One region of the Homoserinimonas sp. A447 genome, then DNA from elsewhere that is predicted to be linked to it. Evidence: predicted binding sites of a transcription regulator. Region 1 holds the regulator's gene; each other region holds the start of a gene.
What was found. The regulator HrcA, encoded in region 1, represses chaperone genes, less so after heat shock. The targets are predictions, from matches to a motif close to TTNGCACTCGNNNNNNNCGAGTGCNAA.
Positions count from the first base shown of each region.

Region 1 (10,424 bases):
CTCCGGCCCGACCACCAGTACCAGGTCGCGCCCATCGGGTTTGATCCCGGACAGCGGCGAACCCGCCTGCGGGTCGAGCACGAGCATCCGGGCATCCGCCCCGAGTGCGCAGAGCATGCCGGTGGAGGCCAGGGCGGATACTTCCGGAATCCACGGGCGGATCGACTGCTTGCTCGCCTCGCGCACGATCGCGCTCCACCGATCGTGGCCCTTGCGCACCTTGGCGCCCTCCCACTTGACGATCGAGCGCTTCGCGGCCCAGGGGATGACGCCGTCGACACCCAGCTCGGTCGCGGCCTGCACAGCCAGCTCGTCGCGATCGCCCTTCGCCAGCGCCTGGGCGAGCCAGACGGCCGGGCTGGCGGCCGGCGTCATCTCGGCGCCGGCGACCCGCAGGGACAATTCTTGTGGCGTTGCGGTTTCCACCGTGCCCGTCACCACCAGGCCGGCGCCATTACCAATCCGCAGCGTCTCGCCGACCTGAACCCGGCTGACACTGACCGCGTGCCTGGCTTCCGCCCCCTCGATGGACACCAGCGAGCCGACCTCGGCCGTCTCAAGGAGCTCATTCAGGTAGAAGTGCGCCACGATGCCGCGACTACAGGTTCAGGAACCGGTCGCGAAGCTTGCCGAACAGCCCCTGCTGGAACTGCGCGAGCGTCGGTGGAACGGCTTTTTGCACTTTGACGAACTGCTTGATCAGTTCTTCCGACTTGGAGTTCAGCTTGGTGGGGGTCAGCACTTGAACGCCGATCTTCAGGTCTCCGCGTCCGGTGCCCTTGAGGTGGGTGACGCCGCGGTCCTTGACGGTGATGACCTCGGCACTCTGGGTTCCCGGGTGGATATCGAGATTCACGAAGCCGTCCAGCGCCTCGAATGAGGCGCTGGTGCCCATGATCGCATCCGTCATCTGGATCTCGAGCGTCGCCAGCAGGTCGTCACCGTTGCGGCTGAACACATCGTGGTGCCGCACCTTGATTTCGAGGTACAGGTCGCCGTGCGGTCCACCGGCAGGCCCCACCTCGCCCTGGCCCGGCATCTGAAGGCGGATGCCGGTGTCCACCCCGGCAGGGATGTCCACCGGGATCTTGCGGCGGGCGCGAACCCGGCCTTGGCCCTGGCAGGTGGCGCAGGGATTGGGGATGACGGTTCCGAACCCGCGGCAGGTGCCGCACGGGCTGGACGTCATGACGTTGCCGAGGAGGCTGCGAACGGTGCGCTGGATGAGGCCGCTGCCGTGGCAGATGTCGCAGGTTGCCGGCTCGGTGCCCGGTGCGCAGCACGACCCCTGACAGGTCTTGCACAGCACCGCAGTGTCGACCTCGACCTCGTGCTGGGTGCCGAAGATCACTTCGGCGAGCTCAACCTCGACCCGGATCAGCGCATCCTGGCCGCGCTCGCTGCGGGACCGTGGTGGCGAGTTCCGCCCGCCACCGCCTCCGCCGAAGAAGGTCTCGAAGATATCGCCGAACCCGAAGTCGCCGCCGAAACCGCCCTGGCCGCCCATGTCGTACTGCTGCTTCTGCTTGGGGTCGCTCAGCACGTCGTAGGCGTGAGTGACCTCCTTGAAGCGGTCAGCGGCATCCGCCCCGGAATTCACGTCAGGGTGCAGCTCACGTGCGAGCCGGCGGTACGCCTTCTTGATCTCTTCAGCCGTAGCGCTGCGCTCGACCCCGAGTACTTCGTAATGGTCAGCCAAAACCGTTCCTTGAATATGTTGTGGATTGTTGAATCTGGGTCGCCGAGGCTCAAGCCTCGCCGAGGTGACGCGTCACGTAGCGGGCGACAGCCCTGATGGCGGCCATGTTGTTCGAATAGTCCATGCGGGTCGGTCCGAGCACCCCGAGGCGGGCGAGTTCGCCGCCCGACGAGGTGTAGCCGGTCGCGACCACGGACGTCTCACCGAGGCCGAATGAGGCGTTCTCGGCGCCGATCCGCACCGACATGCCGTGCTGGTCCGGTTGCATTTCGCCGAAAAGCTTCAGGAGGGTGACCTGCTCCTCGATCGCTTCGAGCACGGGCAGGATGCTCCCCTGAAAATCTTCTTCGGTGCGAACAAGATTAGCTGCACCAGCCATCACCAGTCGATCCTGGCGATTGGCCGCAACCTGTTCGATCAGTCTGGCCGCGATCTTCCGAACCGTTTCGCGGCGCTCCGCCGAGAAGGTGTCAGGAAGGTCGGCGAGAATCTCGGACGCTTTGGCCAGTTCGTGACCGCCAAGGGCCGCGTTGAACTTCGCCCTCAGCTCTGCGAGGAACTCTTCTTCCATCCCTGCGGTGATTTCGAGGATGCGCTGCTCGACCCGGCCGGTGTCGGTGATCAGCACCGTCATCAGTCGCGTGTCGCTGAGCAGCACAAGCTCGATGTGGCGGATGCGGGACCGGGTGAGGGATGGGTACTGCACCAATGCGACCTGGTGCGTGAGCTGGGACAACAGGCGCACCGTGCGAACGAGCACCTCGTCGAGGTCGGTGGACTGGCCGAGGAACGCCTCGATGGCATGCCTCTGCGCCGCAGTCAGCGGGCGCAAGTCGGCAAGCTGGTCGACGAATACCCGATAACCCTTATCGGTCGGGACCCGACCGGACGAGGTGTGGGGGGCGGTGATCAGCTCCTCTTCTTCGAGCTGTGCCATGTCGCTGCGGATGGTGGCAGCAGAGACACCGAAGGAGTGGCGCTCGACAATCGACTTCGAACCGACAGGCTCCCGGGAGGCGACGTAATCCTGAACGATCACGCGGAGAACTTCGAGGCTGCGCTCGGAGACCATGTCGCACCCACCCTCAGTTTCTTGGCACTCTTACCTTCCGACTGCCAATTGTATCGCCTCGACCCGCCCGGATGTCCTTGCCAGAGGGCTGTGTCCGGCACTAGCTTATGGGTGCGCTTGATTAGCGGCCCCGTCATGGGGGTCTGGCATTCACCCGCCAGGAGGCTCTACCCGATGTCTAGCAGCAACTCGCAACCGAAAGGCAAAGTCAATGACCGAACAAGCTCCTTCCCCCGCCGCAGCAGCGCCGCTGTCTCAGGCGGAAGACAACCAGTGGGCGTCATTTGCGCACCTCGGCGGCATCCTCTGGATCCTGCCGCCACTGATCATCTGGCTGGTCTTCAAGGACCGCGGAGCTCACACCAACGCTGAGGGCAAGGAGTCCCTGAACTTCCAGATCACGGTGACCATTGGACACATCGCGATCATGATCATCAACGCGATCCTGACCGCCGTCACGTTCGGGTTCTGGGTTCTCATCAGCTGGATCTTCCCGCTGGCGCTCTGGGTGATCACCATCATCTTCTGCGTGCAGGGCTTCAACAAGGCGAAGGCCGGCGCGGCCTACCGCTACCCGATCAACATCCGCTTCATCAAGTAGCAGTCGGTTCGTCACGTACAGCGAGCGGGCCGGGACACACAGTCCCGGCCTTTCTTGCTTTAATGGACCCATGACCAATTCAGCCCCACCGCCTCCCGGCGACTACCAGCCCGTCCAGCCGATGAGCCCCCGCGACGAGAAGCTGTGGGCGACGCTCGTGCACATTGGCGGTATCTTCCTCGGGGTGATCTCTCCACTGATCGGATACCTGGTGCTGAAGGACCGTGGCCCGTTCGTCCGCGCTCACACGCAGTCTGCGCTCAACTTCCAGATCACCATGACCATTGCAGCGGTGGTTGGGCTCCTGACGCTATTCGTGCTGATCGGGTTCGTGATCCTCATGGCTGTCAGCATCGTCATCATCGTGTTCAGCATCATCGCCGCGGTGAAGGCGACCAACGGTGAGTACTACAACTACCCGTTGTCGATTCCGCTGATCAAGTAGGTTTCGAAGCTACTGGACCAACCTTCGGACAACGGCGTCCGCCAGCAGCCGCCCACGCAGCGTCAACTCGATTGACCCGCGCAGGGCGGCTGCTGCGTTAACCAGCTCGTCGGCGATGAGGCCGGCGACGGCGGTGCGACCGGATGCCGGAAGCTCGCCGATCCGAAGCCCGTCACGGATGCGAGTCAGCAGGAGCACGCGTTCGACCCGCCGGGTTTCATCATCGAGGGTCTCCCGTCCGGCGGCCGGGGAGTGCCCGGCCAGGATGCGGTCGGCGTAGGCGGCCGGATGCTTGACGTTCCACCAGCGGACGCCTCCGATATGGCTGTGGGCACCCGGACCGACTCCCCACCAGTCGTGACCCTGCCAGTAGGCGAGGTTGTGGAGTGAGCGATGGCCGTTCCGGGCCCAGTTGCTCACCTCGTACCACTCGTACCCGGCGGCATCCAGCAGGGTGTCCGCCAGTTCGTACATGTCGGCCTGCAGGTCTTCGTCTGGCTGGTCGACCTCGCCGCGACGAATCTGGCGCGCCAGCTTGGTGCCGTCTTCGATGATCAGGGAGTAGGCGGACAAGTGGTCCGGCTGCTGGGCGATCGCGTGCTCGAGGGAGCGCCGCCAATCGTCCAGGGTCTCCCCCGGCGTTCCGTAGATGAGGTCGAGGCTGACGTCCAGGCCCGCCTCCCTGGCCCAGGCGACAACCAGCGGGACCCGCTCCGGATCGTGGGTGCGCTCCAGCGTGGCGAGCACGTGGGGCACCGCCGACTGCATGCCGAACGAGACGCGCGTGAATCCGGCACGCTTCAGCCTGAGCAGGTACTCGAGGTCGACAGAGTCTGGGTTGGCCTCGGTGGTGATTTCGGCATCCGCTGCCAGGTTCCAGGCATCCGCCACCGACCCCAGCATCGCCGCGAGATCCGCGGCGGGGAGCAGGGTGGGTGTTCCTCCGCCGAAGAAGACCGTCGAAACGGGTCGGCTGGGCAATCCGGCAGCGTCCATCACCTGTGCGGCGAGCCCCACCTCCTGCATGGCCTGACCGGCATAATCGCTGCGCTTGGCGCCGCGCAGCTCCTCCGAGGTGTAGGTGTTGAAGTCGCAGTACCCGCAGCGGACGCGACAGAACGGCACGTGCAGGTAGACGCCGAAGTTGCGGTTCTCAGCGTCGAGCGCGACCGAGGCGGGCAGGTTTCCGTCGGCAGGGGCCGGATCGGCGATGGGCAGGGCGGAGGGCATCTGGGTTCAGTCGACCGGTCCGGTCAACGCCTTGAAATAGCGGCGGGTGTAGAACCATTGCGCGATACGCAGTACCGGGTACGCGAGCCACCAGCCGACATTCGCCGGACGGGAGAACGCGCGGATGGTGAGCCACACCGATCCGTCGTCGGTGCGCTCCACGATGAACGCCTCCTCACCGCTCTCCGGATGCCCGGCCAGGGTGCCGTAGGCGAACCCCTTGCGGTCCTTCTCATCGACGATGTAGACGACCCGGCACGGCGCGCCGATGCGGAGCGGGCCCACCGGTATGGACAGCTTGGCAGTCACCCCTGGGACCACGAACTCCGTGCCGTCAGGGCCGAAGGTGAGCTCGTCCGGCGTTTCGGTGCTCGCCGGCTTTACCGGAACTCCCCCGGTGTCGAACTCGACGGGGGTGTAGGTGAGGCCGGTCACGGCATCCGGAGTCTCCGTCACATCGACCAGGAAGCCGCTGTTCGTCTGGATGCCCCAGGACAGCGCGGCTGCCCAGGCATACTCCCAGCGCGCGGGGCCGTGACCGATGCGCGCACGCTTCTCGAACGGCCGGTATCCGGACGGCGGGTAAGCCATCAGGTCAGCGGCCTTGGTGCCGCCCACCGCCGCGTAGGTGACCGGCCGATTCCACCACTGGGCCCTGCTCATCTACTTCTTTTCCTTCTTCTCCGTATCGCCGGAGAGCGCCGCGATGAAAGCCTCCTGAGGTACTTCGACGCGGCCGACCATCTTCATCCGCTTCTTGCCCTCCTTCTGCTTCTCCAGAAGTTTGCGCTTGCGGGTGATGTCGCCGCCGTAGCACTTGGCCAGGACGTCCTTGCGGATGGCGCGGATGCTCTCGCGAGCGATGATTCGAGCGCCGATGGCCGCCTGGATGGGCACCTCGAATTGTTGCCGCGGGATCAGCTCACGCAGTCGCCCGGTCATCAGCACACCGTAGGCGTACGCCTTGTCGCGGTGCACGATCGCGCTGAACGCGTCGACCTGTTCGCCCTGCAACAGGATGTCGACTTTCACCAGGTCGGCTTCCTGCTGACCGCTGGGCTCATAGTCGAGCGACGCGTAGCCCGCCGTCTTGCTCTTGAGCTGATCGAAGAAGTCGAAGACGATCTCGCCGAGCGGCATGCTGTAGCGGATCTCCACTCGGTCCTCACCGAGGTAGTCCATGCCGAGCAGCGCTCCGCGGCGGCCCTGGCAGAGTTCCATGATGACGCCGACGTAGTCTTTCGGCGCCAGGATGGCCGCCTTCACCATCGGCTCGGTCACTGAGGCGATCTTGCCGCCGGGGAATTCGCTCGGGTTGGTGACGGTGACCGACTTCTTGTCGTCGGTGGTCACCTCATAGATCACCGAAGGCGCTGTGGCGATCAGGTCGAGGTCGAACTCGCGCTCGAGCCGTTCGGTGATGATCTCCAGGTGCAGCAGGCCGAGGAAGCCGCAGCGGAATCCGAAACCGAGGGCGACGGATGTCTCCGGCTCGTAGACGAGGGACGCATCCGACAGCTTCAGCTTGTCCAGTGCCTCGCGAAGCACCGGATAGTCGCTCCCGTCGATCGGGTACAGCCCGGAGAAGACCATCGGCTTGGGCTCCGTGTAGCCGGGCAGCGCCTGGGTTGCCGGCTTCGCGGCCGTAGTGACGGTGTCCCCGACCTTCGACTGGCGAACATCCTTCACGCCGGTGATCAGGTAGCCGACCTCGCCGATGCCTAGCCCCTGACTGGGGGTCGGTTCTGGCGAACTGACGCCGATTTCGAGGATCTCGTGGGTTGCCCTCGTGGACATCATCTGGACCTTCTCGCGAGGGCTCAGCTTGCCGTCGATCATCCGCACGTAGGTGACGACACCGCGGTAGCTGTCGTAGACGGAGTCGAAGATCATGGCGCGTGCAGGGGCGGATGCGTCGCCGACCGGTGGCGGAATGAGCTTGGTGACGCGATCCAGCAGCTCGGGAACTCCGACACCCGTCTTGCCGGACACCCGAAGCACGTCGTCGGGTGAGCCTCCGATGAGGCCGGCCAGCTCCTTCGCGTACTTGTCGGGGTCGGCGGCCGGAAGGTCGATCTTGTTCAGCACCGGGATGATCGTGAGGTCGTTCGCCAGCGCGAGGTAGAGGTTCGCAAGAGTTTGCGCCTCAATGCCCTGGGCCGCATCCACCAGCAGGATGGCGCCCTCGCAGGCCGCCAAGCTGCGGGACACCTCGTAGGTGAAGTCGACGTGGCCGGGAGTGTCGATCATGTTGAGGGCATAGACCTGGTCCGGTCCCTCAGCCTGCTCGAGGGCCCAGGGCATCCGCACTGCCTGGCTCTTGATGGTGATGCCGCGTTCGCGCTCGATGTCCATCCGGTCCAGGTACTGCGCACGCATGTCGCGGTCGCTGACCACGCCGGTCACCTGCAGCATCCGGTCGGCGAGGGTCGACTTGCCGTGATCGATGTGGGCGATGATGCAGAAGTTGCGGATGAAGGCGGGGTCGGTCGATGCCGGTTCAAGGGCCTTCAATGCTTTGGGGCTCACGTGTACCTCAGGGGTTGCTGGGAAGAGTCGTCCAATTCTCCCATGCCCGCGAGCGAGCGCAGTGTGCACTAGCTGAGAGCAATTCGTTATGAAGAACTTTTCGAAAATCCGGTATATCTGCCCCAAGACGGAGTAGCGTTCGAGGAATCGTTGTTTTTGCGCGACCCGAAAGTAAGGAACACACACGACATGAAGTTTTCCCGCATGCTCGCCGTCGGGGCTGCCGCAGCCCTTGTAGGCGTGTCAACGCTCGCCATCGGAGGCTCCGCAAGTGCCGCCGACCTCTATGTAGACGACAGCGAGTTCGGTGTCGAAGGCGCGTCTTACCCCGCAGGCTGGTTCATCGGAGCCGGCTCGACGGGAACGGTTACCTCAGGCGTCAATGGGTTGACAATCACCGGTAACACACAGATTCTGAACGGGACAACGCCCACCACCGATCTCGGTGCGCTCGTAGATGGAGCGGACTTCGGTGTCGTCAGCGGCAACGCGAACTTCCAGATCCCACTCTTCACAGACGGAGTGGCTGACACCGGGTTTACCACCCTTCGCCCGGACAACTTTGGACCGGTCGGGCTCAACCCGCTCGCCGGGTGGACCACCAGTGGAGCCGTCGGCAGCTTCGCAGCGGGAACGAGCCACACGATTCCCGAGTACGTCGCCGAGCTTGCTGCCTTGGGCGATGATTACGAGATCCTCGCGTTCGGCCTGATCGCACCGGCTGGTGCGGTGGTAAGCCACGTTACGTGGGCGGGCGACACGCACTGGTTCCTCCCCGCTCCCACTGCGGCCGTCACGCCCGCATCACTCACCATTGCAGCGATGGGGACCACCGGCGTGTCCGGCGTGTTCACCGGCTTCATTCCAGGCGAGAGCGTGAGTGGTACCTTCAGCAACGGCGGCTCCGGCGGAGCGATCCCAGGGTCCTTCACCGCTGACGCCAACGGCTCGGTAACCGTTGCGTACAGCGAAGCCTCCCTGGTTGCGGGCACCTATTACCTCGGTGCGCGCGGTCTCAGCTCAGGCGTCATGACCTCGGGCTCGTTCGCCGTCACCGCTAACCCAGCGACACTCGCCGCAACCGGTACGGACTTCACGCCGGCCATCGCTGCCGGCGGAGTAATGCTCCTGCTCGGCGCTGGCCTCGTACTGGCCGGCCGCCGTCGCGCGGCAGCCCACCGTCGCTAGACAGTAGTATCCGGAAGGGGCGGGCCCGTTGGGCTCGCCCCTTTCGCATGCCCGACCACATCAGACGATTGCCGAAACAGGCGCTTCCTCTGGTAAAGTTGACGCTTGGCTTGCGCACCGCGTTCATTTCCCACGATCACGGGTGCGAATCGCAGCTCTCAATCGGAACGATGCCCTCTACTTCGTCTCGGCCACAGCTGCCAAACACCGTCCAGAACTAGAGAAAGAACCCTAAGTGGCAAACATCAAGTCGCAGATCAAGCGCATCCTCACCAACAAGAAGGCGACGGATCGCAACAAGGCATTCAAGGCCGAGCTTCGCACCGCCATCCGCGCCACCCGCGCCGCTGTCGTTGCCGGGGACAAGGAGAAGGCCGCAGCCGCCCTCCTCCTCGCCTCGAAGAAGCTCGACAAGGCCGCCAGCAAGGGAGTCATCCACAAGAATCAGGCCGCCAACAAGAAGTCGGCCATCGCCAAGCAGGTCAACGCCCTGTAGGCACACCAGCTGAACAAGAACCCCGTCTCCTCGTGAGGCGGGGTTTTTGTTGGCCTGCGCAGTTCGTGGCGTGAGCCGGGGATCTCGGCGGGCTCGATGGGTTTCGACAAGCTCAACCAGCCTGGGGGTGCTCAACCCGCCTCAGCTGGTTGAGCATGTGCCTCGCTGGTTGAGCTTGTCGAAATCCCCAGCGGCCAGCCAGGGTTAGGCGGCGAAGTGGACGGTGGGGTCGGGTTTGTCGGTGTGGACGTACCCGTTGGGGCTGGTCCACTCCAACACCCCGGGTGCCAGTTGTTTCACGCTCCACCCGCCGTGATGTTTCAGGGTGTGATCGCCGCGGCATAGATGGGCCAGGTTATCCACGGTGGTGGGTCCGCCGACGTCGGCGGCCACGGTGTGGTCGAGATCGCACCGGTTCGGCGGTCGGGTGCAGCCCGGGAATCGACACCGACCGTCCCGGATCCGGAGGAACCTTCGGAGTTTCTCCGACGGCCGATACGTATCGACCGATAACACCAGATCACTGGTGGGGTGGGTGAGGATCCGCACCATCGACGGGACCTGGGCCGCCAACAGTTTCGCTTCGGCCAACCCGATCGGCCCCGCACCGGCCAGGGTCGCCGGCTCATCACCCTCACCAAGCAAGGTCAGGGCGGGGATGACAATGGCCACCTCCGCAGTGATCCCCCGAGCCAACGCGTGTGGGGACCCGTCCGTCCCGTCCAGCCCCCCGGTCAGGAGCAGGTCGGTGGCCAGATCGGCCCGCAACTGGTCAAACGAGCGCGGTCTCCGGCCCGGGACAAAGTTCTGGCCTGAGTAGTGAGCCGGTCCCAGACGCCGGCGGCCAGCAGGGTCGGCAACACCAGGATCAGCTCCGACATCCCGTCCGGTAGTTTCCCGACGAGCTCGACCAGCCTCAGTCGCGCAACCCGACGGAGGCCTCGACACGCCCGACCAGCCGATAAGTGAATTACCCCGCTACTCGCCGCGGGCCGCGATCTTGCTGACCATGCGCTCCAGCGCGAAGACCGGGTCGCGCTCGGCACCCTTGACCGCGGCATCCGTCTCTGCCAGTAATTCGATGCAGCGCCCGAGCCCCGCCTCCGTCCAGCCCTGGAGGTCGCGCTGGGCGCGCTCGACCTGCCACGGCGCAAGGCCGAACTG
Region 1 covers NZ_JBTMWW010000001.1:716,773-727,196, reverse strand. Annotated here, with positions in the region: gene ACX3O0_RS03550 (16S rRNA (uracil(1498)-N(3))-methyltransferase) at 1-588, opposite strand, end outside; gene dnaJ (molecular chaperone DnaJ) at 599-1,699, opposite strand; gene hrcA (heat-inducible transcriptional repressor HrcA) at 1,749-2,771, opposite strand; gene ACX3O0_RS03535 (DUF4870 domain-containing protein) at 2,983-3,372, shown strand; gene ACX3O0_RS03530 (DUF4870 domain-containing protein) at 3,443-3,817, shown strand; gene hemW (radical SAM family heme chaperone HemW) at 3,827-5,047, opposite strand; gene ACX3O0_RS03520 (DUF1990 family protein) at 5,054-5,710, opposite strand; gene lepA (translation elongation factor 4) at 5,711-7,576, opposite strand; gene ACX3O0_RS03510 (LPXTG cell wall anchor domain-containing protein) at 7,766-8,764, shown strand; gene rpsT (30S ribosomal protein S20) at 9,000-9,260, shown strand; gene ACX3O0_RS03500 (HNH endonuclease signature motif containing protein) at 9,465-9,932, opposite strand; gene holA (DNA polymerase III subunit delta) at 10,239-10,424, opposite strand, start outside.

Region 2 (10,424 bases), 2.2 Mb from region 1:
GAGCTTGCATTCCGCGACAGATTCTGTTTCTGTCAGACTATGCTGCCATCTGACTCACGACTGGAAACTCGCGCCGTACACGCCGGAATGGGCGGACTCAACGAAGCCGGTGTCCACGTCCCCCCGATCGACCTGTCCACCACCAACCCCCTGCCGAACGTCGAACTCGGCGGCGACTCCTACGAACAGCTTGCCACCGGTGGCCCGCTGCTCGACGGCCAGTCCGCCGTGTACCAGCGGCTGTGGCAGCCGGGCGTTGCCCGCTTCGAAGAGAGCCTCGCCGCCCTGGAGGGCGCCGAGACGGCCGTCGCCTACTCGACGGGTATGGCAGCGCTGTCCGCCTGCCTGCTCGCCGCGGCCAGCGCCGGCAAGCCCCACGTGGTGGCCCTTCGGCCGCTCTACGGCGGCACCGACCACGTTCTGGATGCCGGCCTGCTCGGCACCACGGTGACCTGGGCGGAGGCCGGCAGCGTCGCATCCGCGATTCGTGAGGACACCGGCCTGGTGATCATCGAGTCGCCGGCCAACCCCACCCTCGAACTGGTCGACATCGCGGCCATTGTGCGTGAGGCGGGCAGTGTTCCGGTGCTGGTGGACAACACCTTCGCGACGCCGGTGCTGCAGCGCCCGATCGAGCACGGTGCCACCCTGGTGCTGCACAGCGCCACCAAGTACCTGGGCGGTCACGGCGACGTCATGGGTGGCGTGATCGCCACCACCGAGGAGTGGGCGACCCGCCTGCGCCACATCCGCGCGCTGACCGGCGGCCTGTTGCACCCGTTCGCCGCCTACCTGCTGCACCGAGGGCTGCGCACGCTGCCGATCCGAGTGCGCGCTGCGCAGGAGACCGCCGGCGAACTGGCCACCAGGCTGCAGGGGCACCCCGCGCTTGCCCGGGTCATGTACCCGGCGCTGCCCGGCGGCGACCCCTTGGGGCTCATCGGCACTCAGGCGGATGGCGCCGGCTGCATCGTCTCGGTCGACCTGGCCGGTGGCTACGACTCGGCAGCCCGGTTCATCGAATCGATGCGACTCATCACCCACGCCGTCTCGCTCGGCGGTGTCGACTCGCTCGCCCAGCACCCGGCATCCCTCACCCACCGTCCGGTCGCCGCTGCGGCGAAGCCGGGGGGAGGCATCGTGCGGATCTCGATCGGTCTCGAGCACGTCGACGATCTCTGGGCGGACCTCGCCCAGGCGCTCGAAGCGGCGGATGCGAGCACCTCCGCCGCCTAGCCCCAAACACGCAACAAGGGCGGCTCCGCGAGGAGCCGCCCTTGTTGTTGTTAATCAGACCCTGGAAGTTCCGCCGTCAACAGGTTGCTTTCGGCAGCACCCCGCTCAGCCGCGCCGCGCCACCGGCGTGCCGCAAATTCCATCCTGTTGACAGAGGGGCGGATGCCACGGAAGGGGCCTTGGCCCTACGGGATCGGGCCGGGCGGGTGTTGCAGGGTCTCGGGTGGGCCGGGCTTCTATGGACGGAGACCATGCAACACCCGCCCGGACGCCTCACACGACACCAAGCCGAGCACGCAAAAGGGGCGGCTCCCGAAGGAACCGCCCCTGTTTGTTGCTAGACCTTAAAAGTCCATTCCGCCTGACGGGTCACCCATCGGAGCCGGGTTCTTCTCCGGCTTCTCAGCGATGACAACCTCGGTGGTGAGGAACAGTCCGGCGATCGACGCGGCGTTGAGCAGCGCAGAACGCGTCACCTTCACCGGGTCGTTGATACCGGCAGCGAGCATGTCAACGTACTCACCGGTTGCGGCGTTGAGGCCGTGACCGGTCGGCAGGTTGCGCACCTTCTCGGCGACAACACCGGGCTCGAGGCCCGCGTTGGCGGCGATCTGCTTGAGCGGCGAGTCGATGGCGACGCGAACGATGTTCGCACCGGTCGCTTCGTCACCCTCGAGACCGGTCAGCGCAGCGCTGGCGAAAGCGACCTCGCCGGCCTGGATGAGTGCAACGCCACCACCGGCGACGATGCCCTCTTCGACGGCAGCCTTCGCGTTGCGGACGGCGTCCTCGATGCGGTGCTTGCGCTCCTTGAGCTCAACCTCGGTTGCCGCTCCGGCCTTGATGACTGCAACGCCACCGGCCAGCTTGGCCAGGCGCTCCTGCAGCTTCTCGCGGTCGTAGTCGGAGTCGGTGTTGGCGATCTCGGAACGGATCTGCGCGACGCGACCGGCGATGGCGTCGTGCTCGCCGGCACCCTCAACGATCGTGGTCTCGTCCTTGGTGATGACGACCTTGCGTGCACGACCGAGCAGGTCGAGGGTGGCGTTCTCGAGCTTGAGTCCGACCTCCTCGGAGATGACCTGTCCACCGGTGAGGGTGGCGATGTCCTGCAGCTGCGCCTTGCGGCGGTCGCCGAAGCCCGGAGCCTTGACGGCAACCGACTTGAAGATGCCGCGGATCTTGTTCACGACCAGGGTCGCGAGGGCTTCGCCGTCGACATCCTCGGCAATGATGAGCAGCTGCTTGCCGCTCTGGATGACCTTGTCGACGATCGGCAGGAGGTCCTTGATCTGCGAGATCTTGCCGTTGACGATCAGGATGTACGCGTCTTCGAAGACGGCTTCCTGGCGCTCCGGGTCGGTCACGAAGTATGCCGACAGGTAACCCTTGTCGAAGCGCATACCTTCGGTCAGCTCCAGCTCGGTGCCGAACGTGTTCGACTCCTCGACGGTGACGACGCCTTCCTTGCCGACCTTGTCGATCGCCTCGGCGATCAGCGCGCCGATCTCCGGGTCGCCGGCCGAGATGGAGGCCGTGGCCGCGATCTCTTCCTTCGTCTCGATGGGCTTCGCCTGGTTGACGAGGGCTTCGGTGACGGATGCGACGGCCTTCTCGATTCCGCGCTTCAGGCTGATCGGGTCGGCGCCGGCTGCGACGTTGCGCAGGCCTTCGCGTACCAGTGCCTGGGCGAGGACGGTTGCGGTGGTCGTTCCGTCGCCGGCGACGTCATCCGTCTTCTTGGCGACTTCCTTGACCAGCTCTGCGCCGATCTTCTCGTAGGGGTCGTCGAGTTCGATTTCCTTGGCGATCGACACACCATCGTTTGTGATGGTGGGCGCGCCCCACTTCTTCTCGAGTACGACGTTGCGGCCGCGCGGGCCAAGCGTCACCTTGACTGCGTCTGCCAGGGTGTTCAGTCCACGCTCAAGGCCGCGACGGGCCTCTTCGTTGAAAGCAATGATCTTTGCCATGTGTGTTTCTCGTCCCTCCCGGACGTCGTGAAAGTTGCAACAGCTTTGGCACTCGCAATAAGAGAGTGCTAAATGATTCTGGCACTCTGACCCTGCGAGTGCAAGCTGCGGTCGACCGCGGGAGGAGCATCGGTCCGTTAACAACTGACGCCGCCCGGTGAACCGGGCGGCGCAGTCTGGGATTGCCTGCCAGTGGTGGCGACGAAGCTTCGCTACTCCGCCGGCCGAACCGACTCGGCTTGGGGTCCCTTGTTTCCGGTGCCAACTTCGAAGACGACCTTCTGGCCTTCTTCAAGAACCTTGTATCCACCCATCTCGATGGCGGAGTAGTGGACGAAAACGTCTTGCTCCCCTCCATCGACGGTGATGAAGCCGTAGCCCTTTTCAGCGTTGAACCATTTGACGGTTCCGTTCGCCATTGATAACTCCCTGCTGTGGTTCGAACGGCGAGCCGGATGGTGCATCCGGGTGCGCCGCAACGCGGGGGGTAATCCCGCGTTCCCAGATAGTAACGGGCATCCGCTCGCTTTGGGGAGGGGCAATCTGCCCTTCTTGGGCAAAAGTCATGAATTTTTACGCGATTTTATGCGACATCGCCGGGATGGCGGCCGAATCAGCCCGCCGGAAGCACATAATCGCTGCCGATGAGTACCGCCAGCGGGGATGCCGGGTAGGTGTTGGCCAGCACCAGCTCCCCCACTCCCAGCGTCTCGAGCATGGCCCGGGCAGCGGCCTCATTGTCCGGGTTGTTGTAGATCACCTGGGTGATCTCCACATCGGAGGCGGATGCGCTGACGCGGGCGCCGACACCGAATGCCGCACCCTCCCAGCCCTGCGAGACGAGGTAGTCGCCGACCGTGTTGGACAGGCCGGGGGTTCCTGTTCCGTTGAGCACCGTGATGACGATCGCCGGGTCGAGCTTCGGCTCGACCGCTTCGGGACTGTCCGCTGGCGGGGCATCGCCCGGTTCTTCCTCGGCGGCGTTCATGAACGGCAGGCCGAACTGGAAGTCGCTGTTGATCTGGGAAAGCCCCCAGAGGCCACCGACTGAGAGGACGAGGATCGCCCCGACGACCCAAGCCAGGTTCGCCCAGCCCTGGCCCCAATGGGCTTTGGCGCGGTGCGCGCCCACCCGATGGAGGTCATCCGGTACCGCGTCGAACCGGTCACGGACGGGCCGTTGTGTGACGGGCCGTTGTGTGGTTGGGGCAGCCATGGCTCTCTTTCGGTGGCTCTGCGTTCTCAGACGACGTTCTTGATACGACCGTGTGGATACGACCGTGGGTCTAGCGTTCGGCGCCGGCCTGGGTTCGGCCCGCTCTCATGCGCCGCAAGCGGCTCACCAACAAGGGATCGTACCGAGCAGCGGCTGGGGAGTCGATGAGTGCGTTCAGCAATTGATAGTACCGGGCGGCCGAGATTCCGAGCTCCACTCGGATCGCCTGCTCCTTGGTGCCGGGGTTGCGCCACCCGCGGCTCTCGAATGCGAGCAGTCCCGCGTCGCTTTCGGAGAGCTCGGTGCGCTGCCGGCCTGTTGCTGCGTCCACTGCTTCCTCCGCTGCAATCCTAGGGTCGGTCGAGTGCCTCGCCGCGGAGGCTCTGGGCAGGTCGCACAACCCATCCGTACAGCTGATCAGCCAGGCTAGTTAGGATTACCTAAGTATGCCCGTCGCCTCCCTCCCCCGCATCGCCGTCTCGGCGCTGGTTCTGGCAACCCTCCTGGCCGGATGTGCCAGCGGGGTGCCGCAGCCGACCGTCGAGCCGCAGGCATCCGGCCCCCTGGTTCCACTGGCCGAACTGCACCTGCTGGATGACCCGAAGTCGTGGGTGGGCGAGACCACGGCCGTGCTGAGGGAGACCTCGATCACGCCGGTGACGGATGACCCTGCCCAGTCTTTGCCGGCCACGGTGACCTCGCACGACCTCGCCGGTGACGTGGAGGTGACGGTCACCGACACGTCGCGCATCCTGGGCCTCGACCTGGCCGGTTCGATCTCGGCGACCATCGCCGGGCTGGGGTTCGGCGACCATCTGGTCGGACGCGACTCGTCCTCCACCTTCCCCGGAGTTGTCGACCTGCCGTTGGTGACGACCGGCGGGCACACCATCAACAACGAGTCAGTGATCGCCCTGCGTCCGACACTGATCATCACCGACGGCACGATCGGACCGATCGACGTGATGCTGCAGCTGCGCGATGTCGGCATCCCGATCGTCTTCGTGGACGCCGGCACCGGGTTTGATGGCGTCTACGAGTTGACCGAGCAGGTCGCACACGCGCTCGGCGCCGACGAAGCCGGCCGGCAACTGTCGGAGCGGCTGCGCACCGAGATCTCGGCCAAGGTCGCGGAGGTCGCAGCGATCGCGCCGAAGGAACCGGGCGACCGCTTGCGGATGCTGTTCCTCTACCTTCGCGGGGACTCCGGCATCTACTACCTGTTCGGCGCGGAGTCCGGCGCCGACGACCTGATCGACGCGGTCGGCGGCATCGACGTGGCCACCGAGATCGGCTGGTCCGGCATGAAACCGATGACCGACGAGGCGATCATCGCGGCTGCGCCCGACCTGATTCTGGTGATGAGTTCCGGGCTTCAGAGCGCCGGTGGCGTGGACGGCCTGCTGCAGACGAAGGCGGCGATCGGCATCACCCCGGCCGGCCAGAATCGGCGTTTCGTCACGATGGCGGACGGCGAGATCCTGAGTTTCGGCCCCCGCACGGCCGACGTCATCGACGCGGTCGCCCGCGCCGTGTACGCGCCGACCGGTTAGCCCTCCGAGTAGCGGCGGACCCGGTACCAGACGAGCGCCGCGACGAGCGCGGCAGCGGCTCCGAGCGCGAGTCCGCCGACCAGCCACCAGTTCGTCTCCGCGGGGGCCTCGCATTCGCCGTCGAACGTGAGCTCGATGGTGACCGGGTCGAACGGTTCACCGGCCTGGTAGGTGCCGAATGCCTCGGCGCCGGCATCCGTCAGCGTCGCCGGAACGTCTCTGATGGTCAGTCGATCATCCGTGCGCTCGGCGAGCTCGCCCGCATCCAGCGCCAGGGTGACGAATTCGACCATTCGCGCATCGACCTCTGCACCGTCCTGGGTGGTGCCGTTGACGTCGAAGTAGAGGGCGCCGCTGTCGTCCCGGAATTCGATGACCGGTTTCTCGATGGTGGTGTTCAGGATGCCTCCGTGCCCGGTGAAGGTTACGGCTCCGGGGAACTCGACGCTGCCGACCCCCGCGCTGCGGTCGAGCAGGCCGCTGCCGCCGCCGAACCGGAAGTCGGGGGTCTCGTATTCGGCCCCACCCGACACCGCCCATTGCCCGTTCGCGATGGCACCGCTGATGTAGGAACGGAACGACTCCTTGAAACCCCAGGTGATGGTGGCGTCGTCGACGGCGCAGGATGCGGCGGTCGGCACAGGAGCATCAGTCGCGGTTGCGGTGACGGCTGAGCCGAGGACGAGCGCCGGCGCGGCGAGCGCCACGAGCACGAGGCGCACACCGGATCTCACAGGCACTCCAACGACAGGGAAGTTAGGTTCACCTTACCAACGCCGGCACACTCGCGGTTTGCTGAAGCCATCGGGAACAGAACCTGTCAGGCAGGGGTTTTAGTATGGGCAGAGATAATCAGCGAAAGGCTGGACTATGACATACCAGGTGAACAAGAGCGAACAAGAGTGGCGCGAGGAGCTCGGCACTGACCGATACTCGGTGCTGCGCGAGGCGGCGACCGAACGCCCCTGGACGGGCGAACTGCTCGATGAGAAGCGGTCGGGCGTCTTCACCTGTGCGGCCTGTAACGCGGAACTGTTCAAGAGCGGCACCAAGTTCGATTCCGGATGCGGCTGGCCCAGCTTCTACGAGTCGGTGCGCCCAGAGGCGGTCGAGCTACTGGAAGACAACACCCTCGGCATGACACGCACGGAGGTGCGCTGCGCCAATTGCGGCTCGCACCTCGGCCACGTCTTCCCCGACGGTTTCGGCACCCCCACCGGCGACCGCTACTGCATGAACTCGCTGTCCCTCGACTTCAAGGCCGAGGAGAACTGATCGCTGACGCTCCGGTACTGACGGCGGTGGCGAGCCGACGCTCGGCGCCGAAGGTCAGCGCGGGCGCGCCAACGCACGACCAGCTGGTCCCGTTGGTACGCGCCGCCGCGAATGTCGCCGACCATGGTGCGCTCAGGCCGTGGCGGCTCATCGAGTTGCGCGAAGGCGCCCGTGATCATTTGGGGCGGGCAATGGCATCCGCCGCCGGTAAGCATGGAAAAGACGGCGACAAGCTTGCCGGGAAGCCGCTGCGGGCAGACCTGCTGATCGCCGTCGTGGCGTGCAGGAAACCCAGCCACAAGGTAGAGATCTGGGAGCAGGATGCCGCAGCATCCGGTGTCGCGCACATCCTCAGCCTGCTGCTCACGGAGGCCGGCTGGGGTGTCATGTGGCGAACCGGGCCGTTCACCCGATCAGCGGCGGTGCGGGAAGTGCACCGCCTCGACGACAATGAGCAGCTGCTCGGCTGGCTGTACGTTGGCACCCCGAAGAAGGCCGGATCCGAACGAAAGTCGAGCTTCGACGTGGAGCAGCACCTGACCCAGCTGTGATCGGATGTCCGCGAACTTCCCGTTAGCATAGGGAGGTCAATTCGCCTCCATAGCTCAGTTGGCCAGAGCACCGCTCTTGTAAAGCGGGGGTCGTCGGTTCGAATCCGACTGGGGGCTCCATCAGTTCATTCCTCTTTTCGCTGCGCGCCGTCCGCACTCCCCGGATGCTTGTAGCAGTCCAGTGATACATAGGTGTATCGTCTGGATGACACAAGGTGAGGGGCTGTAGCGATGGGTTGGTATTACCTCATGGTGTGGGGGTCCGTTCTCGCGGGCGTCGCCCTCGCCTTGGTGTGGTGGCTGATCTTGGGACGAAAGACTCGCTTTCCGGGCGGCAGCGTGGCCGCATTCTCTCTGGCCGCCGGGATCCTTCTCGTGCTCGGCGCGATCGCGCCGCGCACACTGGGTTTGCCTTTGCTGCCGCTGGAGCTACCACTCGAGTTCTGGCTCTGGTACACGGACTACCGGTTCATTTTCCCGCTGGTGCTCGCGGTTCTCGGCACGGTGCTCCTCGCCGTCCCGGTTCGAGCCCGAAAGGGGCGGGGTGTTGCAGAGTTGACGCCTCGAACGCCGCTGAGTTTCGCGCGCGGGTGGTGGTTCGTCGTCCCAGCCGTGGTTCTTGCGATCATCCTGGCGCTCACCATCGCAGCCGGCGCGGCCTCACAGCCCGACCCAGAGACCGGCCACTACACGATGTACGTCGTCGACCTCGGCGGCGAGCGAAGCATGGGCACCAGCATTTACGGGTGGTTCAGCTCCGTTCCGGCCCTGATTCTCACCGCGGTCATGATTATGGTCGCCGCCTTCACCCTGTTCCTCATCGCACGACCTCCGCTCGACCATCATCAGGAGCGGGACGTGCACATCCGAACCCTCCGCACCCGCAATGTTGTTGCGGTCGGGACAGGCGCGCTATTGGTGCACCTCGGGACCATCCTCGGTTCACTGGCGGGAACCGCCTCGCTTCGAGGCGCATTCTCCACTTCTGAGGGCAGCATGATGTCCTGGACTGCTTTCGCTGCGCTTGAGCCGACACTCCGGGTCGCATCCTATGTTGCTGCGTCCCTCGGAATCGCATTCTGGGTCGCCGTGGCCCTGTCGGCGATACCGAACCGGAGACGCGCCTCGACCTCGAGCACGTGATGATCATCTCGTTGTCAGGCTCCGCCGCACCGACCGAGCAGATTCGCGATCAGATTCGCGGACTGATCGCCTCCGGTCAGCTCGCAGCGGACGAACGGCTGCCGTCGGTTCGCCAGTTGGCGAATGACCTGGGCGTCGCGCCCGGCACCGTCGCCAAGGCGTACAAAGCGCTCGAGTCCGAGGGCTACCTCACCGCTCGAACCGGAGGCGGAACGCGGGTCAGCCGAAGCGCTGCCACCACCCCGCGACCGGTGCTGGAAGCTGCTCGCAAACTCGCCGACACGAGCAGCCGCGCCGGCACTGACCTCGATGACGCCATCCGTATCCTGCGAGCGGTCTGGCCCCACCACACGCGCCGCCAGCAGATCGAGGCAGTAGACGTGGTCACGCAGATCTCCGTCGACCGCGATGCGTCAACGATCTCGTATGACCGCTAAGGTCGCTCGTTCCTCACCGGCTGGTTGGTGGGTCCGCGGCGCCCATCGAAATCCCCTCACGCTCGGCGCTCTGGTCATCGAGGGCTTCAGCCACGGCATACGTGATGTCAATCCAGTACGTGATGCGACGGCGATGCTCAGGACGGGATGACGCCGGGGTCGGGCTCGACATCATCCTGCCGGGGGCATTGTCGAATACGGTCCCGCAGGGAGTGCGTCGACGACTGAAGTTGTGACGGCGGTCCAACTCGCGGTAGATCCGACCGGGACTGGCCCCCACTTCTCCACGGTGAGCATGCGGTCACCAATGAGCAACCCGGTCGCCGGGTCGATGATGATCTGCTGCACGAATGGTCGGGAAGGTTCCTTCCGGCTAATCGCCACTCCGGTTCGTCCGTCAAGATTCGCCTGCCGATCAGCCAAGTACACCCCGGGGAGCTCCGCCAACGCCGTATACATCGCGCGACGAACTTCGGCGGGAACGAGGCCTGTGGTCAGAAGCCCGCGGATTTTTTCGAAGACCGCCTCCTCTTTCGACGCTGAACCTTCGGCTCGCTCGTACAGGTAAGCCAGCAGCGCGTCTGCGTCCCGTGGCAACTTTGCGATTTCGCCGGCGTAGTCGTATTGCGTTCCACCGAAATTTCCGGCTTCCGCCTCGTAGAGGCGGAGCGTCCCTCGGTTCGGGTCGCTCCAAAACTCATCAATCATGGGCTCGGCATTGCCGTAGTTCTCCCCGGGCGACAGCCATTGCGTGCCGCGCAACCAGGTGCCGCTCTTGTCCTCAGGGATATAGAGAGTAACCGAGCGGGGTTGCTCGTACGCTGCGTCCTGGCCCGAGAAACTCAGTGCGACCTGGTTGGACTCGACCTTCAGAAACTGGCCCGGGCCGACGACGGGATCTGTCGAATTAATCGTCGAGGATGCAGCCTTATGGAGGACTTCCGCAGCCTCCGCTGAGGCTCCGGCGGACCCGAACACCGTTGTCGAGATCACAGTGGCCACTATGGCCGCCGCTGCGACGGCCGGAATTGCTGCCCAAA
Region 2 covers NZ_JBTMWW010000001.1:2,961,436-2,971,859, reverse strand. Annotated here, with positions in the region: gene ACX3O0_RS14710 (trans-sulfuration enzyme family protein) at 40-1,236, shown strand; gene groL (chaperonin GroEL) at 1,581-3,209, opposite strand; gene ACX3O0_RS14700 (cold-shock protein) at 3,422-3,628, opposite strand; gene ACX3O0_RS14695 (LytR C-terminal domain-containing protein) at 3,823-4,425, opposite strand; gene ACX3O0_RS14690 (DUF3263 domain-containing protein) at 4,496-4,756, opposite strand; gene ACX3O0_RS14685 (heme/hemin ABC transporter substrate-binding protein) at 4,872-5,978, shown strand; gene ACX3O0_RS14680 (HtaA domain-containing protein) at 5,975-6,712, opposite strand; gene msrB (peptide-methionine (R)-S-oxide reductase MsrB) at 6,849-7,253, shown strand; gene ACX3O0_RS14670 (nitroreductase family protein) at 7,280-7,804, shown strand; tRNA gene ACX3O0_RS14665 (tRNA-Thr) at 7,848-7,924, shown strand; gene ACX3O0_RS14660 (hypothetical protein) at 8,036-8,947, shown strand; gene ACX3O0_RS14655 (GntR family transcriptional regulator) at 8,959-9,384, shown strand; gene ACX3O0_RS14650 (CU044_5270 family protein) at 9,556-10,424, opposite strand, start outside.
Region 2: the regulator HrcA is predicted to act here: its motif matches at 3,255-3,281, upstream of groL (chaperonin GroEL).

Region 3 (10,424 bases), 2.2 Mb from region 1:
GGAAGACGAACTCAAGCGCGACCGGGAGGCGAAGCGATGAGCGTGTTCGGCGTCGAGGGGGAGGAGCGCGACGACTTCACCCGGATCGAGAGCCGCGCCATCCGCGACCGCTCGGTGCGCCTGCTGGGTGTGCTGGTTCGACCGCTCTGGGGACGCATCATCCTGACCATGGTCGTCGTCGTGGTCAGCACCGTCGCCCAGGTTGCCGGCCCGGCGCTCATCGCGCTGGGCATCGACCGCGGGCTCCCCTCCCTGGTGGACGGCGACTGGGCCCCGCTCCTCTTCATCGTCGCCGTGTACCTGACGGCCGCGATCGTCGGCGCTGTGCTGATCTCCTGGTACACCGTGCTGGTGGCCAGGGTCAGCCAGGCCGTACTCATCGACCTGCGCAAGCGGGTCTTCCGGCACACCCAGAAGCTGAGCCTCGAATTCCACGAGAACTACACCTCCGGGCGGATCATCGCACGCCAGACCAGCGACCTGGACTCCATCAGGGAGCTGCTCGACTCCGGCATCAACCAGCTGGTGCAGGGCAGCCTCTACATGGTGTTCATCGCCGGGGCCATGTTCTGGGTGGACTGGGTGAGCGGAGTCGTGCTGTTCGGCTTCCTCATCCCGCTCGGATTCCTGTTCCGCTGGTTCCAGGTTCGCTCGCAGGCCGGATTCCGTCGCACGCGCGTCGCATCCGCCAAGGTCATCGTCCACTTCGTCGAGACGATGACCGGTATCCGCGCGGTGAAGGCGTTCCGTAAGGAGAAGCGGAACGAGGCCGTGTTCGGCGACCACGTCGAGGAGTACCGCCAGGCCAACAGCAACGTCATCATGCTGTTCGGCATCTTCTACCCTGGGCTGGTGCTGATCGGCAACCTCGCCCTGGGGGCGGTGCTCCTGGTCGGGGGGCTGCGGGTGGCAGACGGCCAGCTCGCGATCGGTGCGCTGCTCGCCGTGCTGCTGTACACCCGGCAGTTCTTCGGCCCGGCCGAAGAGATGGCGATGTTCTACAACTCCTACCAATCGGCGGCCGCCGCCCTGGAGAAGATCTCCGGCGTGCTCGAGGAGGAACCGAGTGTTCCCGACCCGACGACGCCGATCGACCTGTGGCAGGCGAAGGGCACGGTCAGTTTCGAGGAGGCCGAATTCGCCTACACGGCCGACCGCGTCGTGCTGCCGGAATTCGACCTCACCCTGCCGGCCGGTCAGACCGTTGCACTGGTTGGTTCGACGGGCGCTGGCAAGTCGACGCTCGCCAAGCTGATCTCGCGTTTCTACGACCCGACCAGCGGCCGGGTCACCCTCGACGGCGTCGACCTGAAACGCCTGCACCCGAAGGACCTGCGCCGCGCCATCGTCATGGTCACGCAGGAGGCCTACCTCTTCTCCGGCACGGTCGCCGACAACATCGCGCTCGGAAAACCGGATGCGACGCGCGAGGAAATCATGCAAGCCGCCCAGGCGGTCGGCGCCCACGAATTCATCGAGGGCCTGCCGAACGGCTACGACACGGACGTCAACAAGCGCGGGGGCCGAGTCAGTGCCGGCCAGCGGCAGCTGGTCTCCTTCGCCCGGGCATTCCTCGCGAACCCGGTCGTGCTGATCCTCGATGAGGCGACAGCGTCGCTCGACATTCCGAGCGAGCGTCTCGTGCAGAACGGGCTGCAAACGCTGCTCGCCGACCGAACCGCGATCATCATCGCCCATCGCCTGTCCACCGTCGCGATCGCCGACCGGGTGCTGGTGATGGAGCACGGACGCATCATCGAAGACGGTTCCCCGAACGAGCTGATCAGCGGCACCGGCAAGTTCTCCGAGATGCACGCCGCCTGGCGCGACTCGCTGGTGTAGTTCGGGGGTCGCGTTCGGCACTACGCAGCTCGCTGCGGGCTAAGGCTCGTACCGAGCGGCCCGCAGGTTGATGCGGTAGCTTCCGGATGCTCCCCACACCAGCGGGGTTCCCTCCGCCCGGTAGAACTCGAGCGCCTGACCTTCATGGCATTGGGGTGGATGCCCGCTGGCCCTGATCACGCGCCACCACGGCACGTCGCTGCCCCCGTAAGCCATGACCTTGCCCACCGCCCGCGGCGCCCGCGACCCGATGGCAGCGGCAATGTCGCCGTAGGTCATGACCTGCCCGGGCGGGATCGACTCGACGACACCGAGCACCCGCTCGAAAAAGTCGTCAGCGGGAGCGGACGGTCCGGACGCGGTGGTCACAACTCGATGGCGCCGACCTTTTCGCCGTACTGGGTCTCATCCACCACAACGAAGCCGACTCGCTTGAAGAACTCTTCCGGGCTGTCCTCGCCCGGCTCCCAGATCACGGTGAGCCGCGAGAACCCGCGCTTGCGCGCCTCGTCCGCTGTCTCCTTGACCACGAACTTGCCGACGCCCTTGCCCTGGGCCTCGGCGGAAACGTTCATCCGCCAAATGCAGCTCCGGAACTCCTCTTCGTGAGCGTCGGCGTCGAAATTGGCCATGATGAATGCGAGCACCTCGCCTTCGCCGTCAACGACGACACGCGACCAGCTGGTGCTCGGGTCGAGGAATGGCCCGGCCATGGCGTACGACACAGGAGCGATGTACTGCTCCTGCCCGGGCTTCATGGTGAGGCTGTTCGCCGCAACAACGTTTTTGGCAGACAGCTCTTCCAGTCTCAACTCATCCATGGTTTCAGGCTATCGTCCAAGACCGGTTCCGGGTAGGGCCCGGATGCGTCGTGTGCAGAACTATCTTGATGTCGAGATACTTGTTGGAACAGGTAAGCTGTCCTGAGCGAATTAAAACGCAGACTTCGCGGCACGTTTCGCGGCCGCCCATCCCTAACAAGGCCCCCCACGAACTGAGGAGTACCGGTGTCGAAAATCAAGGTTGAAGGAACAGTCGTCGAGCTCGACGGCGATGAGATGACCCGCATCATCTGGCAGAAGATCAAGGACACTCTCATCCACCCGTACCTCGACATCAACCTCGAGTATTACGACCTCGGCATCGAGAAGCGTGACGAGACGGATGACCAGATCACCATCGACGCGGCCCACGCCATCCAGAAGCACGGCGTCGGCGTCAAGTGCGCAACCATCACGCCGGATGAGGCGCGGGTCGAGGAGTTCGGCCTGAAGAAGATGTGGAAGTCGCCGAACGGCACCATCCGCAACATCCTCGGCGGCGTGATCTTCCGCGAGCCGATCATCATCTCGAACATTCCGCGACTGGTCCCCGGCTGGAACAAGCCGATCATCATCGGCCGCCACGCCTTCGGCGACCAGTACCGTGCCACGGACTTCCGGTTCGCCGGCGAGGGCACGCTCAAGGTCAGCTTCACCCCGAAAGACGGCTCGGCCGCGCAGGAGTTCGAAGTGTTCCAGTCGCCGGGCGACGGCATCGCCCAGGTGCAGTACAACCTGGATGCGTCGATTCGCGACTTCGCCCGTGCTTCCCTCAACTACGGGCTCAGCCGCAACTACCCGGTGTACCTGTCGACGAAGAACACTATCCTCAAGGCCTACGACGGTCGCTTCAAGGACATCTTCGAGGAGATCTACCAGTCCGAGTTCAAGCAGCAATTCGAAGCTGCCGGACTCACCTACGAGCACCGCTTGATCGACGACATGGTGGCATCCGCCATGAAATGGGAGGGCGGCTACGTCTGGGCCTGCAAGAACTATGACGGCGACGTGCAGTCCGACACCGTTGCGCAGGGCTTCGGTTCGCTCGGGCTGATGACCTCCGTTCTGGCGACGCCGGACGGCAAGGTGGTCGAGGCCGAGGCCGCCCACGGAACCGTGACCAGGCACTACCGCCAGCACCAGGCCGGCAAGCCGACGTCGACCAACCCGATCGCGTCCATCTACGCGTGGACCCGGGGCCTCGCGCACCGCGGCAAGCTGGACGGCAACCAGGCGCTGATCGACTTCAGCCTCGCACTCGAGGATGTCGTCATCAAGACGGTCGAGGCCGGCCACATGACCAAGGACCTCGCGCTCCTCGTCGGGCCGGATCAGGCGTACCAGACCACCGAGGAGTTCCTCGCGACGCTGGACGCCAACCTCCAGGCGCGTATGGCGTAAGCCGCTGCACGAACTACGAAGGCCTCCACCCATTTGGGCGGAGGCCTTCGTCATTCCGGTGAGGGGCGTGGAGTTACGCGGTGACTTCGGACTGCGGTTCCTTCGCGGCCGACATGATTTCGACCTTGCGGGGCTTCGCCTTCTCGCTCACCGGGATCATGACGCTGAGCACACCGTTGTCGTAGTGCGCGCTGATGTTCTCGGTGTCGATGCCGTCGCCGAGGTTGAGCTGGCGGAGGAACGATCCGCTCGGGCGCTCGTGTGCCAGCCACTTCACACCCTCGTCACTACGCGCAGTGCGCTCAGCGCGGATGGTCAGCAACTGTCCATCCACATCGACGTCGACCGAGCCGGGGTCGATGCCCGGGAGATCGGCGTTCAGGATGTAGTGATCGCCCTGACGGTGCAGGTCGATTGGCATGAAACGAGGTCCCTGCTGCGAGTCGAGCAGGTTCGCCGCGAGGCGATCCAGTTCACGGAATGGGTCGAAGTACATGGCCATTTCAGTCAACTCCTTCACATCGGGCCCCGGAGGGGCGGTGCAATTTGAGGTTTACAAGAGTTGAGTCAAGTCGACTCAACTACAGAAAAATGTTAGCACTCTCATCGGGAGAGCGCCAAGAATATTCGGTCCGGAAATCTCTTGCAATTAATTAGTTCGTAAGGTTTACTAACAAACATGACCGCAACGAGGCGTGGCACGATTCCGGCGACAGGCCGGGCCGGGGGATACTCCCCCGGACGCGTGCTGCGCCCGAGCGCCAAGATCCTTCCCGAGCATGCCCGCGGGCACAACCGGTCCCTCGTCCTGCAGACGTTGTACCGGTCTGGCGAGCAGAGCCGGGCCGACATAGCGCGGGGCACCGGGCTCACCCGGGTCACCATCTCCGACCTGGTCGCCGAACTCATGGGCGAAGGCCTGGTCATTGAAACCGGGCAGAGTGCGAACATCCGCCCAGGCAAACCGTCAACGTTGCTGGCGATGAACCTCTCGGCTTACCAGATCATCGGAATCGACCTCAGCGACTACGCGCTGTTCCGCGGTGCCGTGCTCGACCTCGGTGGCAACATCCTCAGTCGGGCCGACATCCCACTCGCGGGAAGCACCGGTGCGGATGCCACGGCCAAGGTTGTCACGCTCGTCGAGACCCTGATCGGCCAGGCCACCGGGCGCATCCTCGGGGTTGGCGTCGGCTCGCCCGGCGTCGTCGACCGCGACGGTGTCGTGCTCCGGGCGCCCAACCTCGGCTGGAACGACGAACGGCTTCAGTCCACGCTGAACGACAGGTTCTCCCTCCCGGTGCTCGTCGCCAACGACGCGAACGCCGCCGTACTGGCCGAGCACAGCTTCGGCGGAGCAGACCAGGACCTGATGCTGATCAAGGTTGGTCACGGCGTCGGAAGCGCGCTGCTGCTCGGCGGGTCCCTCCTCTACGGGAGCCGCTTCGCTGCAGGCGAGATCGGCCACGTCGTGGTCGGCACCGGCGACGGAACACCCTGTGTGTGCGGAAAGAGCGGATGCCTGGAAACCTGGCTGGCCGCCCCGCGACTCGACGCCCAGCTGGATGGGGCGGACGCATCCGCTCGCCACCACATTCTTCGGGAGGCCGGCCTGCACCTGGGGCTCGCACTGGCACCCGTGGTCGGAGCGCTCAACCTGGCAGAAGTCGTGCTGAGCGGACCGGCCGAACTGCTTGATGGGGCGCTCACCACTGCCACCATCGAGACACTCCGCAACCGAACGATGGCAGAGTTCCACGGCGATCTCGCGGTACGGATGACGACGCTCGGGGAGGACATAGTCATGCGCGGCGCTGCCGTGATGGTGCTCTCCGGGCAGCTCGGGGTCTCCTGACCCACCACTGGTGCGGCCATCCGGTCGTACACCCGGCACCAAGAGAAGGACAACACAATGAATAAGAAGCTCGGCACGGTTGCCATAGCAACCGCCGCCGCTCTCATCCTTGTCGGATGCTCCACCACTGAACCGGCAGCTGAAGGCGGAACTGACATCACGATGTGGCTGATGGGCGGTGACACCCCGGATGAGCTGCGCGACTACCTTAAGACAGAGTACGCAGACGCAACCGGGGGCACCCTCACTATCGAGGAGCAGGCGTGGGGCGATGCGTTGGCAAAGCTGACCACCTCGCTGCCTGATTCAGAGAATACCCCCGACGTCGTCGAGATCGGGAACACCTGGTCGCCCACCTTCACCGGTGTCGGCGCGTTCTCCGACCTCAGCGACATCTACGAGGAACTCGGCGGCGACAAGCTGCTGCCGTCGTTCGTCGAGGTCGGCGAGGTCGACGGAGCCAAGATGGCGCTGCCGTACTACTTCGGCTCGCGCTACGTCTTCTACCGGAAGGACATCTGGGAGGCTGCCGGCAAGGACGTCCCGGCCACGCTCGAGGAGTTCAACCAGACCGCGGCAGAGCTGAGGACGGATGGCCAGTCCGGCTTCTACCTCGGCGGCCAGGACTGGCGCAACGGCGTCTCGTGGATCTTCGCGAACGACGGTGAACTCGCGGTGAAGGACGGCGACAAGTGGGTGTCATCGCTCTCCGACCCGAACACGATCAAGGGACTCGAGCAGCTTCAGGAGCTCTACACGAGCGCCTCGAACGCCCCGGTGACCGAGGCGGACAGCACGCCATGGGTGAACATCAACAACAACGACGCGACGGGTGCTCCTGAGGCGGCAACCATCATCGCTCCCGGATGGGCCCACTGGTCGATCGGTGACCTGGCCCCGGACCCCGCGGATGACACCAAGACGATCGCCACCTGGAACGACGACGTCTTCGGCGTCTTCCCGCTCCCGGGTGCCGATGGGGGTGCTGCTCCGGTCTTCGCCGGCGGCTCCAACATCGCGATCTCAGCGGCAAGCGAGAACCAGGAAGCGTCGAAAGACCTGCTGAGGATCATCTTCTCGGAGGAGTACCAGACGCTGCTCGGCCAGAACGGCCTCGGCCCGGCCAATCTGGACTACGCATCCGCTCTCGGTGACGACATCTTCGCGCAGGCCCTGGTCGACTCCGCAGCCAACTCGAAGCTGACCCCGGCCGCACCCGGCTGGGCCTCGGTCGAGGGCTCCGGCCTGCTGGAGGAGTTCTTCGGCAAGGTGGCCGCCGGTGGCGACATCGAGGCACTCGCCGAAGAGTACGACGCCAAGATCAGCGAACTGCTCAACTGAGTTCGCCCCACCCCTGTGGGTTGAGTAGGTCGCTGAGCGACCTACTCAACCCACAAAATTTGATCAACCCACGAGACAACACCTGAAGGAGGTGACCGCCGATGAACCGCACGCACGCCCGAACCGCACGCTGGCTGATCTTCCCGGCGGTCGCCATCCTCATGATCGGCATGGGCTACCCGCTCGCCTGGCAGCTGGTCACCTCCCTGCAGGAGTTCGGCCTCGCCCAGCAGTTCGGCCAGCCGGCCGAGTTCGTCGGCTTCGACAACTATGCACGTCTCGCGACCGATCCCGGCCTGTGGGGCGTCGTCATCCGCTCGATCGTCTTCTGCATCGTGACCGCCGTGATCACGCTGGTGATCGGGATGCTGTTCGCCCTGCTGATGAGCGCCATCGGCAAAGTGACCAGGCTGATCCTCCAGATCGCGATGCTGCTGGCCTGGGCCATGCCCGTCGTCGCGGCGATGACCGTCTGGATCTGGCTGTTCGACCGCCGCCGCGGGGTCGTCAACTACCTGCTCGACGCACTTCCCGGCGTGGAGATGAACCGCTTCAACTGGCTGGAATCGCCCACCACGTTCTTCATCGTTGCCAGCATCATCGTGATCTGGATGTCCGTCCCGTTCGTGGCCTTCTCGGCCTACGCCGGCCTCACGCAAGTGTCCGACGAGATCATGGAGGCCGCCCAACTCGACGGGGCGAGCCCCTGGCAACGGGTGCGCGACATCATCCTGCCGATGATCAAGCCGATCATCCTGATCGTCTTCCTGCTGCAGCTGATCTGGGACCTGAGGGTCTTCACCCAGATCACGATGCTGCAGGATGCCGGCTCCAAAGCGGGCGACTTCGACCTGCTCGGCACCTACATCTACAAGCAGGGGACGCTCGCGCAGGACTTCGGCATGGCATCCGCGGTCTCCATCCTGGTGCTGGCGATGACGATCGCACTGAGCTGGTTCTACATCCGGATCCTGCTGAAAGACGAGGACGCCTGATGAACGCCAGAGTCAAGCGCGGGCTGCTCGGCGGGCTCGCCGTCGTCATTGCGCTGGTGTGGACCTTCCCGGTCTACTGGATGGTGAACTCGTCCATGCTTCCGACGTCGAAGCTGGAATCCTTCACGCCGACATTCCTGCCACTCGGCGGATCATTCGACAACTTCTTCGCTGCGCTGGCGGATGGCGACTTCTATACCGCGCTCGGCATGAGTGTGGCCATCACTGCCATCGCGGTACTTTTCTGCCTGCTCTTCGCTTTCCTCGCCGCCGTGGCGATCAGTCGGTTCCGCTTCCGCGGCCGCAAGAGCTTCATCATCGCGGTGCTGTTGGTGCAGATGCTGCCGGCCGAGGGCCTCTTCATCGCGCAGTACAAGATGATCTCCAGCGTCGGGCTGCTCAACTCGGTGGTCGGCGTGAGTGTCATCTACATCGCCGCGGTCGTACCATTCACCATCTGGATGCTCCGCGGTTTCGTCGCCGGTATCCCGGTCGACCTGGAGGAGGCCGCCATGGTGGACGGGCTCAGCCGCACGCAGGCGTTCCTGCGCATCACCTTCCCGCTACTCGCTCCCGGCCTCGTGGCATCCGGTGTCTATGCGTTCCTGCAGGCCTGGAACGAGTTCACTGTGGCGCTCGTGCTGCTGCCGGCGGAGTCGGCGCAGACCCTCCCGCTGTGGTTGCGCGGGTTCGTACAGGCCAGCGCCACCCGCGCGACCGATTGGGGGCAGGTGATGGCGGCATCCACCCTGGTCGCCGTGCCGGTCATCATCTTCTTCCTCATCGTGCAGGGCCGCCTCACCTCCGGTCTCGTCAGTGGGGCGGTGAAGGGATGAGCACCTTGCCAGCAGGGGTGCTCCTGCCGGGCTTCACCGGGACGACGCTGCCCGATTGGGTCGCCGATCGCCTGCGCCGCGGCCTCGCCGGCGTCTGCCTGTTCGGCGACAACATCGAGTCGTTCGCCCAGGTGAAGAGCCTCACCGCGGCCATCCTCGACGCGAACCCGCACGCGGTCATCGCCATCGATGAGGAGGGCGGCGACGTCACCAGGCTCTTCTACGATGTGGGTTCCCCGTACCCGGGGAACGCCGTGCTCGGACGTATGGACGATCCGGCATATACCGCTCGCGTTGCGCTCGACGTCGGGCGGCAGCTTCGCCGGGCCGGGTGCACGATGACCTTCGCACCCGACGTCGACATCAACTCGAACCCCGACAACCCGGTGATCGGGGTCCGCAGCTTCGGCGCCGACGCAGGCCTGGTCGCACGTCACAGTGCCGCCTGGGTGCGCGGACTGCAGTCGACCGGTATCGCGGCCAGCGCCAAGCACTTCCCCGGCCACGGCGACACCGCGCAGGATTCCCACCTCGCCCTACCCGTCGTCGACGTGTCGCTCGACGTGCTGAGGGAACGCGAGCTCACACCGTTCCGCGCGGTGATCGAGGCGGATGCTGCGAGCATCATGACCTCGCACATCCTGTTGCCGCAGGTCGACCCCGACTTCCCGGCCACCCTCTCCGCGCGGATCCTTCAGGGGCTGCTGCGGCAGGAGCTCGGATACCAGGGAGTCATCGTCTCCGACGCGCTGGACATGGCCGGCGCGAGCGGTACCATCGGCATTCCGGAAGCCGCGGTGCGTGCCATCGCAGCCGGGTGCGACCTTCTGTGCATCGGCACTGACAACTCTGACGCCCAGCTCACCGAGATCGAGAACGCGATCATCGCCGCCATCGCGGATGGACGACTAGGCGATGACCGGCTCGCCGACGCAGCAGCTCGCACGCGCGCCCTGGCCGTTGACTACGCCGCCCGCCGGGCAGCGGAGAGCTCGGTCGAAGTGCCGGTTCCCGCCTTCGAGCTCGGTCGGACGGCGAGCGCATTCGACGTGAGCGCCATCGTGTCCGTGGCGCCCAGCCGGCACCACGTCGTGCTCGAGACCCTCGCGAACATGGCCGTCGGGCTGGCTCCCTGGGCGGCCTGGGCAGACCGGCGGATCGGCGCGGAGACGACGCTCGGCCGGGTTCCGGATGACCGCCAGCTGGTGCTCATCGGCCGGGACAACCACCGGCACGCGTGGGTGCGCGAGCTGATTGACCAGGCCAGGCGCGACCATCCGCGCGTCATCGTCGTCGACATGGGCTGGCCGGGCGACGACCGCGCCTACGCGGA
Region 3 covers NZ_JBTMWW010000001.1:2,869,771-2,880,194, forward strand. Annotated here, with positions in the region: gene ACX3O0_RS14205 (ABC transporter ATP-binding protein) at 1-40, shown strand, start outside; gene ACX3O0_RS14210 (ABC transporter ATP-binding protein) at 37-1,842, shown strand; gene ACX3O0_RS14215 (MGMT family protein) at 1,882-2,211, opposite strand; gene ACX3O0_RS14220 (GNAT family N-acetyltransferase) at 2,208-2,663, opposite strand; gene ACX3O0_RS14225 (NADP-dependent isocitrate dehydrogenase) at 2,850-4,064, shown strand; gene ACX3O0_RS14230 (Hsp20/alpha crystallin family protein) at 4,138-4,566, opposite strand; gene ACX3O0_RS14235 (ROK family protein) at 4,744-5,919, shown strand; gene ACX3O0_RS14240 (extracellular solute-binding protein) at 5,977-7,260, shown strand; gene ACX3O0_RS14245 (carbohydrate ABC transporter permease) at 7,362-8,255, shown strand; gene ACX3O0_RS14250 (carbohydrate ABC transporter permease) at 8,255-9,091, shown strand; gene ACX3O0_RS14255 (glycoside hydrolase family 3 protein) at 9,088-10,424, shown strand, end outside.
Region 3: the regulator HrcA is predicted to act here: its motif matches at 4,659-4,685, upstream of ACX3O0_RS14230 (Hsp20/alpha crystallin family protein).